DNA from 3 places in the Paenibacillus sp. JNUCC31 genome. Region 3 is predicted to be linked to each of the others. Evidence: riboswitches for the same ligand, from Rfam matches in the RefSeq annotation. Region 3 holds a riboswitch; each other region holds the start of a gene.
What was found. A riboswitch is a leader RNA that binds a small molecule or an ion and turns the genes downstream of it on or off. The one in region 3 is predicted to bind cyclic di-AMP.
Positions count from the first base shown of each region.

Region 1: linked by a shared signal. The riboswitch ahead of JNUCC31_RS22330 (HAD family hydrolase) and the one ahead of JNUCC31_RS15175 (C40 family peptidase) in region 3 are both predicted to bind cyclic di-AMP.
Region 2: linked by a shared signal. The riboswitch ahead of JNUCC31_RS01275 (3D domain-containing protein) and the one ahead of JNUCC31_RS15175 (C40 family peptidase) in region 3 are both predicted to bind cyclic di-AMP.

Region 1 is NZ_CP062165.1:5,154,769-5,159,007, forward strand. It holds gene JNUCC31_RS22315 (urease accessory protein UreF) at 1-166, opposite strand, end outside; tRNA gene JNUCC31_RS22320 (tRNA-Leu) at 584-666, shown strand; gene JNUCC31_RS22325 (glutathione peroxidase) at 811-1,287, opposite strand; cyclic di-AMP (ydaO/yuaA leader) riboswitch at 1,652-1,827, shown strand; gene JNUCC31_RS22330 (HAD family hydrolase) at 1,945-2,343, shown strand; gene JNUCC31_RS22335 (HAD family hydrolase) at 2,521-3,210, shown strand; gene JNUCC31_RS22340 (Nramp family divalent metal transporter) at 3,375-4,239, opposite strand, start outside.
Region 2 is NZ_CP062165.1:321,528-325,766, reverse strand. It holds gene JNUCC31_RS01285 (ABC transporter substrate-binding protein/permease) at 1-1,306, shown strand, start outside; gene JNUCC31_RS01280 (amino acid ABC transporter ATP-binding protein) at 1,293-2,015, shown strand; cyclic di-AMP (ydaO/yuaA leader) riboswitch at 2,241-2,437, shown strand; gene JNUCC31_RS01275 (3D domain-containing protein) at 2,440-3,102, shown strand; gene JNUCC31_RS01270 (polysaccharide deacetylase family protein) at 3,237-4,025, opposite strand; gene lpdD (prenylated flavin chaperone LpdD) at 4,182-4,239, shown strand, end outside.
Region 3 is NZ_CP062165.1:3,515,059-3,519,297, forward strand. It holds gene rbsK (ribokinase) at 1-281, shown strand, start outside; gene JNUCC31_RS15165 (c-type cytochrome) at 617-976, opposite strand; gene JNUCC31_RS15170 (GNAT family N-acetyltransferase) at 1,126-1,620, opposite strand; gene JNUCC31_RS15175 (C40 family peptidase) at 2,017-2,487, opposite strand; cyclic di-AMP (ydaO/yuaA leader) riboswitch at 2,491-2,628, opposite strand; gene JNUCC31_RS15180 (hypothetical protein) at 2,881-3,723, opposite strand; gene JNUCC31_RS15185 (M1 family metallopeptidase) at 3,734-4,239, opposite strand, start outside.

The sequences.
Region 1 (4,239 bases), 1.6 Mb from region 3:
TGCTGGGGTGCAATTGACAGCGCATGAATGATTCAAGATCTTCGGCACTACGAATGGTCCCTTCAGTGATATGGGTATCCATGCCGAAGGAATGGGTGAACCCTCCTACCTGGATAGAGGAATCAAGCAGTTTGACGTAATCGAGCAGCTTATTCCCACGGTTCACAGTCTTTCGCCTCCTACGTTCGTTTAATGTTATGTTAAATAACATTAAACTCCTTTTTAGTTCGCTTTATGTGTGTAAATCCGAATTATATAATATATATATTCACATAAATATCCGCTTTTTGTCAATGGTTTCTTGGTTTTTAAATTTGGGAATCTTATAATGTTAATTTATATAACTATGAATGTTATATTTGGAAAAGTGAATGAGTTGTCTGTCTCTTATAAAAGTAGGGGGGATCAGCCGAATCGAATATTAAACGAGATCAAATTTAATCATATGCGGTTCATAGGAGAAAATGACGAGATAATACGATTTATGGAAGGAAAATCGCAGTTGAAAGGATAATATTAAAAATGCTTTACATTTAAACATGAACCGGGTATAATCAATTCTGTTGCCGATTATTTACGACATGCGGTCGTGGTGGAATGGCAGACACGCTATCTTGAGGGGGTAGTGGGCGTATGCCCGTGGAGGTTCGAGTCCTCTCGACCGCATCATAAGAACGATGAAGAAGAAGCTTCCCATACGGGGAGCTTCTTTTTTTGGCTTTTTACAGTATAAATGGTTCAGACAAAAAAGGTCATCCGTTTACCCCGTTTGCAGGTTCATTCTGTCTGCAGGGTCCGGATGGCCTTAACTTATTTAAGCAATTCTTTGATGTCTGCTTCAATTTTATCAGGTGTTGTTTTGGGGGCATACCGTTTCAGAACACGTCCATTCTGATCCACAAGAAATTTGGTAAAGTTCCATTTGATGGATTTGGAGCCAAGTACGCCCGGTGCTTCTTTGGTAAGATGCTGAAATAGAGGATGAGCGCTTGAACCGTTCACATCGATTTTCTCAAACATCGGGAAGCTGACACCATAGTTCATCTGACAGAACTCGGCAATATCATCCGAAGAGCCTTTTTCCTGTGCAAACTGGTTGCTTGGAAATCCGAGAACTTCAAATGGGGAATCTTTGAATTTGTCCTGAAGTTCTTGCAGCCCTTTAAATTGGGGCGTGAGACCGCATTGACTTGCTGTGTTCACGATAAGCAGTACTTTGTCACGATAGTTGGACATTTCAACTTCCTGACCGCGAAGGGTGTTTACTTTGTAGTCGTAGACTGATATGAGAATCGCCTCCATTTCATATTCTTCTTATCTCCTATTATATTGATGACAATTAAATATTGCAAAATTTAAATTTATTTTAGCACAATGTAAGCCTTTCGTGTATGAACAGTGAATGATTAGCTATGTGAATTTCGCTAAAGGGAGAATTAGAGAGCTTTGACGAGATGGGTAGAGAATGGATATGTTGTAAGCGTTATTATTGAAGTGAAATGGCAAAAATCCACCGATTCGGTGATCTGCACAGACTTTACACCGGTAGGGCATGGGTGTATGATTCATATCGTAATTCCAATTAAATTAAATTTTACATGAAAAACGAAACAAACGATAATATCGCTCTGATTATGTTCACAAAGGAACGATGTTTTAATCGCTGAGTTTCCATTCATTCATGGGTGGGAAACGGGGGAACCAACAGGATGAACTGTCCAGGACAGTAGGCATCCATGGGGTGAATTTTCCGGTGACAGCCGGAAATAGGGCGACTCTCGCGTCCGAATCCGTCAGCTAACCTCGTAAGCGTTAAAGGGAGAGGCAACAAGCCGTACGCTGGTTCATAGTGTCTTTTTGCTGTGGATTAATGAAGAAGCGTCCGGGAGGCCTTGGTCCCCCACGCTTCTTTTTTGTTGTCTTTTCACGCCAAGGGAGGAACGAATGATGGATAAAGAGATGATCTTAGTGACTGCTCCAAATGAAGCAGGACGTAAATTTATCAAATTGCTGATGTACAAAAAAATGCCGTTTGCCGTTCTGACCAACAGTGCAGGTGAAGAGCGCAGGCTCCGGAGAATCGGTGTGGAGCATGTCATTCGCATGAACACGGCTGCAGCTCAGAAATGGTTTTTGCCGCAAGGCAGTGTCGGCAATGTTTTTATTTTTGAAAATAGCCTAAACCTGACCTGTCGATATTTGCAAATCTGCCGCTCATGGACATCCAAGTCCTTGTGTGTCATTACAGAACAGAGCCATCCGAAAGGGATCTATCGGGGGATGGGAGCTGACCGGATTGTGTACTCTTTAAATGGGGAAGTGGGGTTCCTGCTTAATGGGTAGTGTTTAGTTGTTGTTCCTGTTCCATACCTGTGATTGATCCGGTGTCAGCTGCCTGTTATAATTGAAATCATAAATAAACGGAATCTTGAGGAGACTCATGCATGATGGTGGGTCTTCTTTTTTATGGTTTGGGAAATGGGGATAAGAATTTCCTGTGGCTAACGAGGAGGAATAGGCGTGCCGGAAGTACGTGGGATAAAATGGTTGTTCTTTGATGTGGGGGATACGCTCGTGGACGAATGGGAGCCGGTGGATGATATTATCGGTCAGTTCGTGCGTGAGGCTTGTGCGCTTGGTTATCAGGTGGAGATGCAGACGGTGCGGGAGCTATTTGCCGCCTCTTATCGAAATTATGAGCAATGGCCGATGAAATTGGCTATTCGAACCCTAATCAGTGATGAGGGGCACCGCGAACAGATCCAGGAGAAGCTGAAGTTCCGCAAAGAGCTTGAGCGCCCCTTCGCGTCAGCCAGTTCTGTTCTCCAGACGTTGTCGCAACACTATAAGATTGGCATTATTGCTAATCAAAGCCCGGGAACAGAGAGTCGGCTGGATAGCTATGGTTTGCGCAAGTATGTGGATGTGCTGGCCTGTTCGGCTGAAGAAGGAGTGTCCAAGCCTGATCCTGAACTGTATGCTGTGGCGCTGAAACAGGCAGGGTGCAAACCCAAAGAGGCGGTTATGATTGGAGATCGGATTGATAATGATATTATTCCGGCCAAGAAGCTGGGCATGCATACGATCCGAATTCTACAGGGTTATGGCAGATTTCAGCCAGAGCTTGCAGACGAAGATCGTCCCGACTGGACGATTGAATCACTGGAGGAACTACTTCCGTTGTTGGTAACTCAGAAATCAGACAATTAACCTATAGCGTTATATGAGATCTAATCGATATGGATATAGATATGGATTAGGATTAGGATCAAGTTGCACCAACACCATACAAAAGGCTGATCGACTCAAGAGATATGTTACTTGAGAGGATCAGCCTTTTTGAGTTATGAAAAATATTGCTAGTTGCCGCTTACCTAGAATAACAGAATGGTCTGGATGATCAGATACACATTCAGGATAACGATAACTCCGGCAATGATCCAGGAGATGATTTTGAGCCATAACTTATTGGCAAATGCCCCCATGCTTTTTTTGTCACTCGTAAACATCACCAGCGGGATGACGGCAAAGGGCAGCTGCAGCGACAGTACAACCTGACTCAGAATGAGCAGTTCCTCTGTTCCGTGCTCTCCGGCAATGGCTGTAACGATTACAGCCGGGATGATGGCGATTAGGCGTGTGACCAGACGACGAAGCCAGGCCGGAATACGAATGTTCAGGAATCCTTCCATTACAATCTGCCCGGACAGCGTTCCGGTGAGTGTTGAGTTCTGGCCTGAAGCCAGCAGCGCTACACCGAACAGGATGCTTGCAATGGTGGTACCCAGCAGAGGTGTCAACAGATGGTAGGCATCTGTAATTTCCGCAACCTGGGTCATGCCTGCACTATGGAACACGGCAGCTGATACAATCAGGATGGCTGCATTGATGAACAGGGCCAGCGTTAAAGCGATGGTTGAATCCATGGTGGAGTACCGAATCGCTTCTTTTTTACCCTGGGGTGTCTGTTCAATCTGACGGGTCTGCACGATGGAAGAATGCAGATACAGGTTATGGGGCATGACAGTTGCACCGATAATTCCGATAGCGATGTAGAGCATGGCTGGATTTTGCAAAATCTCGGCACTGGGTACAAAACCATGCATGACGCCGCCCATATCCGGTTTAGCGAGAAACAGGTCAATACCGAAGCAGAGGGCGATGGTAGCCATCAGCACAATGACGAGGGATTCCAATGCGCGGAAACCTTTATTTTGCAACAGAAGAATGACCAGTACA
Region 2 (4,239 bases), 3.2 Mb from region 3:
TAAAGTCATTGATGGTAAAGACCAAATTGTGGGCTTTGATATTTCCATTGCCAAAGAAATTGCGGCCGATCTTGGCGCAGAACTTGTGATCGAGGATATGGGTTTTGACGGACTGCTGCCTGCATTGCAGAGTGGTCGTGTGGATATGGTCATCTCGGGAATGACACCGACAGATGAGCGCAAGAAAAGTATTGACTTTTCCGATACCTATTATAAATCAAAACAAGTTATCATGATACGTAATAAGGATAAAGACAAATATCCTACGATGGCTGAACTGGAAAATGAAAAAATTGGAGTCCAAAAAGGCTCCATTCAAGAAACGATTGGTCAGGGAATCCCAGGCGCAAAACTGACGGCACTCGATAAAATATCCGATATCGTGCTGCAATTGCAGACCAATCGTGTGAATGCGGCGATCGTCGAAGATACGGTAGCTGCTGGTTATTTGGATGATATTATCGGACTAGCTCCTGCTATTCCGGATGAAGAGCAGGTAGAAGCGGCGATCGGGATTCGCAAGGGAAATACGGAATTGCTGAACGCTGTGAACGGGACGCTCGAACGTCTGAAAAGCGAAAATAAAATTGAGCAAATGGTTAAAGAAGCGAGTCAGTTGAATGCAGACAAGCTGGACAAAAATCAGAACATTTTTGAAGTGTTCTGGCAGTACAAAAGCTTTTATGCGACAGGTGTGGGCTACACCCTTCTACTGTCTGCACTCGGTGTGATATTCGGGGTTATTATCGGTTTGATCATCTGTCTGTTCCGTTTGCATGACGTTGCGATTTTGCGCTGGATCGGTACAGCTTACGTTGAGGTCATTCGCGGTACGCCAATGCTGGTTCAACTGATGATTATCTATTATGGTCTTGCACTGACTCTGGGTATTAATTTCACGCCACTTCAGGCAGGTATCATTACACTTTCCATTAATAGTGGAGCTTATCTTGCGGAGATTTTCCGTGCAGGTATCCAGGGGGTAGATCGTGGTCAACTGGAAGCGGCTCGTTCGCTCGGAATGGGGAGAACTGCTGCAATGCGTTACATCGTGCTCCCACAGGCTTTCAAAGCAGTACTACCGGCGATCGGTAATGAGTTTGTGACCATTATTAAAGAGTCCTCCATTATTTCGGTTATTGGTATGGTCGACATTATGTACCAGGCAAGTGTAGTCAAAAATATTACGTACCAAGGAATGAACCCATTCCTGATTGCAGCAGCCATATACTTTGTGCTGACGTTCATTTTGTCCAAGCTGCTGGGTCGATTGGAAAGGAAGTTGAGTGCAAGTGATAGACGTTAGACAATTATACAAATCATATGGAAATAACGATGTGCTCAAGGGCATTAACGTAACAATCGGCAAAGGTGAGGTTGTCGTGGTCATCGGTCCGTCCGGATCGGGGAAAAGTACATTTTTACGCTGCCTGAACCTGCTGGAGCAGCCGACTTCCGGCGAAATTAATTTTGAAGGTGTGTCAATCACAGACCCCAAACACAACATCAACGCGACTCGTGAAAAAATGGGCATGGTGTTCCAGCACTTCAACCTGTTTCCGCACAAAACGGTGCAGCAGAACATTACAATCGCTCCCATTAAAGTGAAAAAGCAATCCGTTAAGGAAGCTGAACAAATCTCGGCAGAGTTGCTCAAGACGGTCGGCCTGTCCGACAAAAAAGACGCTTATCCGAATCAGCTTTCCGGTGGTCAGAAACAACGGATCGCTATTGCAAGAGCTCTTGCAATGCAGCCGCATGTCATGCTGTTTGACGAGCCAACTTCTGCACTTGATCCTGAAATGGTCGGTGAGGTGCTGGATGTCATGAAGCGTCTTGCTGAAGGTGGTATGACAATGGTTATTGTAACGCATGAGATGGGCTTTGCTCGCGAAGTAGGAGATCGTATTCTGTTTATGGATGGCGGGGTCATTGTAGAAGAAGGAACCCCTGCTGAAGTGTTTGGTGAACCCAAGCATGCTCGTACACGGGACTTCCTTGCCAAAGTGCTCTAATTTAATTCAAACATGACAAAACAGCCTTGTCGACACACAGTCGTTAAGGCTGTTTTGTCATGTGAACATAAGAATGGATTTACATAAAAAGTAACGTTTCTGTCATCAAAGGGACAACTTCAGTCAGACTGTATGTTGAAGGATTCGCATATTTTCAGCATTTGTGATGAACTGTTTCTCCATTTGGTAACATTTACTACGACTCATGGTTACAAAATTGTGATATATTTGTTCCTGCCGAAACTTCCGGACAGGAAGTGTGGGGGATGTAATGATGCAGAATGTGCAGGGGAAGAAAGATGGCACGCTGCTTGGGGTGAATTAGGGCGTACATATAGCTTTTGATGTAATTAGGACCTATAGGGTGGTCTCCTCCATCCGAATCCGACAACTAACTTCGCAGGCACAATGAGGGAGGAAGACCATGATTAACAAGAAACGTATAGCCAAAACAGCAACAGCTTTGCTGACAGCAGCAATGCTAATTCAGGCGGTTCCGGCTCACGCTGATTCAGTTCATGTGGCCAAAGAGGGGGATACCTTCTTCACCTTATCCAAGCAATATGGAGTTGGGTTAAACACACTCATTAAAGCTAACAGTGACATTTCCGCTTACAACATCTACGGCGGTTTGAAAATTACGATTCCAGGCAAAACAAACACAGTATCTGCAGCAGCGGCTACAAACGCAAAAACAATAACTACAGCCAGCCTTGATGTCAACGCAGATAACAAGGTAGTCCAAGCCTGGGGAAAAACATTTGACTACAGCAAGTCAGTCGATGTAAAAGCAACCGCATACTCTGCCGATCCTTCAGAAAATGGAGGATGGGGTGCTGTAGATTACTTCGGTAATCCGCTCGAATTGGGCACAATCGCAGTAGACCCGAGTATTATTCCACTGGGTACGAAGGTCCTTGTAACGGGTCATTCACATCCAGGACTTCCGAAACAGGCATTTGTTGCTACGGCCCGGGATGTGGGGAGTGCTATTAAAGGTCATAGGATTGATATCTTTATTCCGGGAAGCCAACAGTCTGTGAGTACATTCGGTATTCAGGATGTTGAACTTTACATTTTGAAATAACAATAAAAAATGGCCGCACATATCCAGTGCAACTGCACGTTGAACTTACTAATTAGTAAAGGGTGTCCTTCTGTCACGATGATGTGATTGAAGGACACCCTTTTGTTTTTATACGAACTCCTTACAAACAGATCTTACTTGCCTTTTGGCAAGCCCAGCATTTCGTCCAAAGTGACCAGCTCGTACCCCCGATTGCGCAATTCCTCAATAACTTCAGGCAGCGCCTCGATAGTGCCTTTCAGATTCGAACCCACCCCGCCACCTGCATGCTGCAAAACAATGGAACCGGGTTTAACGGCCGACAGAATGTTTTTCTTTACTTTGTCTTTGCTTAGGCCCTTCCAGTCCAGGGAATCAACGTTCCAGTTCACAATGCTGTAACGTTGATTGGCTGCCCACTGCAGCTGTTGTTCGTTAATGTCACCATAAGGAGGGCGGATCATCTTGGGAGTGTAACCCGCTAAATTGCGAATAATATCTCCGGTATGTAAGATTTGTTTGCGAAATGCATTCATGGACAGCTTGCTGAATTCCGGGTGATTGTAGCTGTGATTACCCACAATATGTCCTTCTTTCACCATGCGTTTCACCAAATCCGGATGTTTCTCCGCGCGACTTCCCACAATGAAAAAAGTAGCCCGTACCTTGTATCTTTTCAAAATATCAAGTACCAGCGGGGTGAACCTAGGATCAGGCACATCATCAAAAGTCAAAGCCACCTGTTTTGTTGAAGGACCATTGGTTTTGAATGTATCGGCATATTTCTGCCTAAGCTGTCCAAGTGTCAATTGTTCTTCCTCGGATGAATCCGACTTCGAAACAGGTTTATCTTGTGGGCTTGAAGCAGCCCTTAATTGAGCAGGGGCAAAGCTCCCTCCCAGAAGAATGACCATGATGGATAACATAATGAGGCGTAGACGCATGTTAGTGCCTCCTTTTCCCAAATTGCGTTCTCTTTGGTATGCCCGGGAATGCAGTCAATTATTCGTGATGTGTGAGATGTTTCATTGCTGATTGATGGAATTCGATCCATACTTCCACCATACATATCTCAGATAGAAAAGGATAGGTGGAGCAAGATGAGCACATACGACTTGAAAACCGTTCGTATACAGGTGATTGAGGCTGGAGAAGACA
Region 3 (4,239 bases):
TGTACGCGGCGGCACCTGGCGGCCGCGTACAGGCAGGGCGCGCCGGCGCGTGCCGTGCGCCCGGCTACGCCGTAAGCGCCGTCGATACGACCGGCGCAGGCGATTGCTTCAACGGCGCGCTGGCGGTAGCCCTCGCGCGCGGAGAGACGCTCGACGCGGCTGTAGGCTTCGCCATGGGCGCGGCCGCGTTGTCCGTGACGAAGCTCGGCGCCCAGTCCGGGATGCCGTCCGCACGTGAAGTGGAGGTTTTCCTGGCTGAGCAGCAGGCCAAAACGCCATAATGTATGACACTTTAGGACGTGCTATAGACGGCCGTATCGGGATCGCTTATGCGAACCGGGGTAGCGATGGCACAGGTTTCTTACCAGAGGAGCACCCTATGGCGTTTACACGTGAATATGACCAAGAGGCTCTTACCTCTCCCGGCAGGGGGAATAAGAGCCTCTTCTCAGTATGAACAATGGATAAACTCAGCAACACTGGAATAGAATCGACTACGTGGTGCGTCCAGAGCCATGGTGGCTTAGAGCATGCGTGTAGAGCGGGGGACGGTTGGAGTCCCTCGCTTTAACACACCTGTAATCTGACCTCATTGATTCGCCTTGACCTTCTTGCCTTATTTCTTCTCAGCCAGCCACATCGCAACATTCGCGATTTCTTCATCCTTCAACTTGTCTTTGAACGAAGGCATACCGCCGCTTTTACCTTTGACAATGGTGGTATAAATCTTTTCCACATCGTCCTGGCTTCCAATCTTCTGCAGACTAGGGCCCATGCCCCCTTGAAGCTGATCACCGTGGCAGGTAATACAGTTTGCTTTGACCAATGTCTCAGCCTGTCCTGCATCCATTGTAACTTCCGGCATGGTTGGTTTCGCTTCTTCTGCCACTTCCTCTTTTCCTGGAAGCGTAAACATTAGTACAATAGCTAAAGCGCACGCTGCAAAAAATACCCCGCTCATGATCCATTTGTGCATCCCTTATGTCCCCTCCAGAATGAAGATCATCTAACCTGAAACTATCCATATCATTATAACGGAACCTGTAGTGACATCATAGCATTTTGTGGTAATTTTTTGAACTAATCACATAACAGGGGACTTTTTAGTGCCATTTTATGATTTATTTATCCCCGAGGTCCTTCATAGACCATGCAATAAAAAGGTTTCAAACCACTTGGTGTCTGACGCTCGTATGTATCCTGCGTGACAAATCCAGCCTTTTGATAGACACGAATAGCCCGATCATTCCAGGTTAACACCTCCAAATCAATTTCGTTCAGAGGATTTCGGCGAATCGCCTCCTGTACAATAGCCGATACAAAAGCCGTCCCCTGGCCCTGGCCACAACGTCCGGGATGCATACCAAGCCCGATGCGGGTGACACCCTCAAGTGGGAAGTACTGAGCGAAACCGCAGACCTGCTGATCCTCTCCCAGCACCGCCGCATACTGTTCCTTCCGCAGTTGGGCATCCCCAAATTCAACTTCCAGTGCTTTCATCTGCTCCCAGGGCAGCCAGCTATAAATATTATAAGGCGGGTCATACTGCCAATCACAGATTTGCTCCGCATGTTCTTCTTGCATGGGCACAACGTGAAACGTCACAGAGGCTTCATCCATACAACTGCACGCTCCTCTCATTGTGAACAAGCGATAATGATTTTGAATTTGTCCATATAGATATGTCATTCCATAGCTAAGCTTGTTTTCACTCTACAAAAGAGGCGTTCATTTGGCAAGTCCTCGTTTTTTAAAAAAAATTGAAACAAAAGTTCTGGTAAATTCGTTTATATTAGAGTGGGATGGGTAAAAACATTATAAGAGCACGGACGAAGCAATACAAAATAGCCCTATAAATAGTAAAGTTAGGTTGGATAGTTTATCCCGAATACTTTTGAAGGAAACAAAGCACAAAAAAACCGCCGGATACATTCCTGCGGAGAATGTACCAGACGGTTCTAATATGCTTCGTTACAGTAGTGTTATGGTTACAGCATGACGTTGCTCAGCTTGTCCCTAGTCGATGGCCAAAGTCTCATATGCGTCCGTGCTCATAATGCGTTTAGCGCCAACATAGCGATTGGCCCAGTAGCTTTCGCTCAAAGCGCTGATTGTTACACCTTTGGAAGAAGAGGAGTGTGCGAACTTTCCATCTCCTACGAAGATCCCTACGTGCGAAACCCCTTTGCCCGTTGTATTGAAGAATACCAGATCGCCTGGTCTCATTTCCATACGGGATACCGAGTCACCCATGTCGAATTGGGAACTGGATTGGCGAGCCAGATCAATGCCCAGCTTGTCGAATACATAACTTGTGAACCCGGAGCAATCAAAGCCGTTAAGCGTTGTTCCTCCGCTTTTGTATGTTGTTCCCATTGCTGAATCAATGACTTGGTCCATTTTTGAATCTGCGAATGCGCTGCCTGCTCCAAGCGATAATGCGAATGTAATGCTGAGAACAGCTGCGGTTAATTTCTTTTTAAACAAGAGATATACCCCTTCCAATGCCTGCGAGGTTAGCTTAAGGATTCGGTTGAAGGTCCCCTATGATCCCTCTGTTGCAAGATCAATTCACCCATAACTGGTTCCCCCGCTTCCCAGGTGCTAGGAATTTGGCTATGCTAGTTATGCACCTGTGAAATCAAGAAATGACGATTAAATTTTAAGTAGTTACAAATATGAAGGTAAAGATTACAAAGTTGTTACTAAAAACTCACTGCGATTATTGTAACAGAGGTATATCAGTTTGGCAACGTTTAGCAATAAATTTAGCAAAAAAAACCTCGACCTTTGACGGGGAAAGGTCGAGGTTTGCTTATGTAGCAACATTTGGCGAACGTAGCTTTTACATAGAGAGGTCAATCATTTTAACCGTTCATACTAACCTTTGACCGTCTTGGACTGCCATAATCGGAAGTGCGCACATATTTTCCATAGACTGAGCAGACATCTGGCGAGTGGATACGTCTGTTGTAGTATAAGACCAGTTAAACCGGTTACTAACCATGAGGCAGAAGTAAAGGCTCCAAAGACCAGCAGATGGAGTCCGCCCAGAAGAATAGCGATACCGCTTAGAGCGATGACATGACGTAGTGCTATCCATACAGCATGTAAGGTGCCACGGACTCCGCCTTCCTCGTCAGGAGCTGAGATACCAAACTGCATATAGAGCAGGGCATAATGGATAACCCACCCGTATACAATCCAGCCAGCCACGTAGGGAATGCCCGGCAAGAGCAGATGTAATGAATGAAAGCCGTCCATAAAAATGGAGTACAGTTTGGGTACGAGCCAGTAGGCAGGCAGCAGCAGTAATATTGTGCGAATGGTGTACAGCAACAGCATCGGTTTCCAAAGTTGTTTAATTCCGCGCATAAATGGAACGCGTTCTTCTGAATGATTAAAATGCTGGAGCGAATAGAGCAGTCCTGCCTGAATGAGAGGGCTGATGAGCATTCTCAGCAGCAACATGGCCCCCAGAATCCAAAGATAGCGATGAACCTCCGGACTCGTTGACAGGCTGAGCTGGCTCTCCATTTTGAATAACATCGTGCTTAACTCTCCAGCATCAGGCTCCGGATAACGCAGGAGCAAAGGCACCACAGCCGACTGTACCATTTGATAGAGGAAGTATCCCCATATTAATTGATAGATAAATAAGAGAGCTGCAATGAACATATGCTGACGGACGAGAAACCAGCCTTCACGTATTTTTGCTTTCACTGTATCCACCTCACCATGACAGACTTCCGAATATGGCCTCTATAAGTTTGGTTGCGCTCATGCTCCAGCGGGATTTGGTTGGCTCATCCAGTCCGGCTTTCAGAAAATTGTTCAGATGCCGATTCTCCAGTACAATTGTGTACAGCGGATCTGTCATAGCCCAGGACACGGGAGAAGAATAGGTTAGTTTGTAAGTAATGCGTTTGTCGCTACCATCCCATTCCTTGGTTATGATCTTCCCATCCTCGAACACGATTCGAACAGGTACTTTTGTATAATCACTGCCTTTTTTCTGTAACGTAACGGAAGACTCATACAACGTTTGGCCGTCTTTCGAGACAGGGTTCACGGTAATCTTCTCCACTGCAAAATCGGCCATGCCGTCCCCGTACACATACTGATTAAAATAGTCGGTCCAGGATATGCGCGTCACTTGCTCCACGACGTGTTGGAAATCAGAAGAGGTAGGGTGTTTGAAACGATACTTCTTCACATAGGTCGAGAGAATGCGTTCCA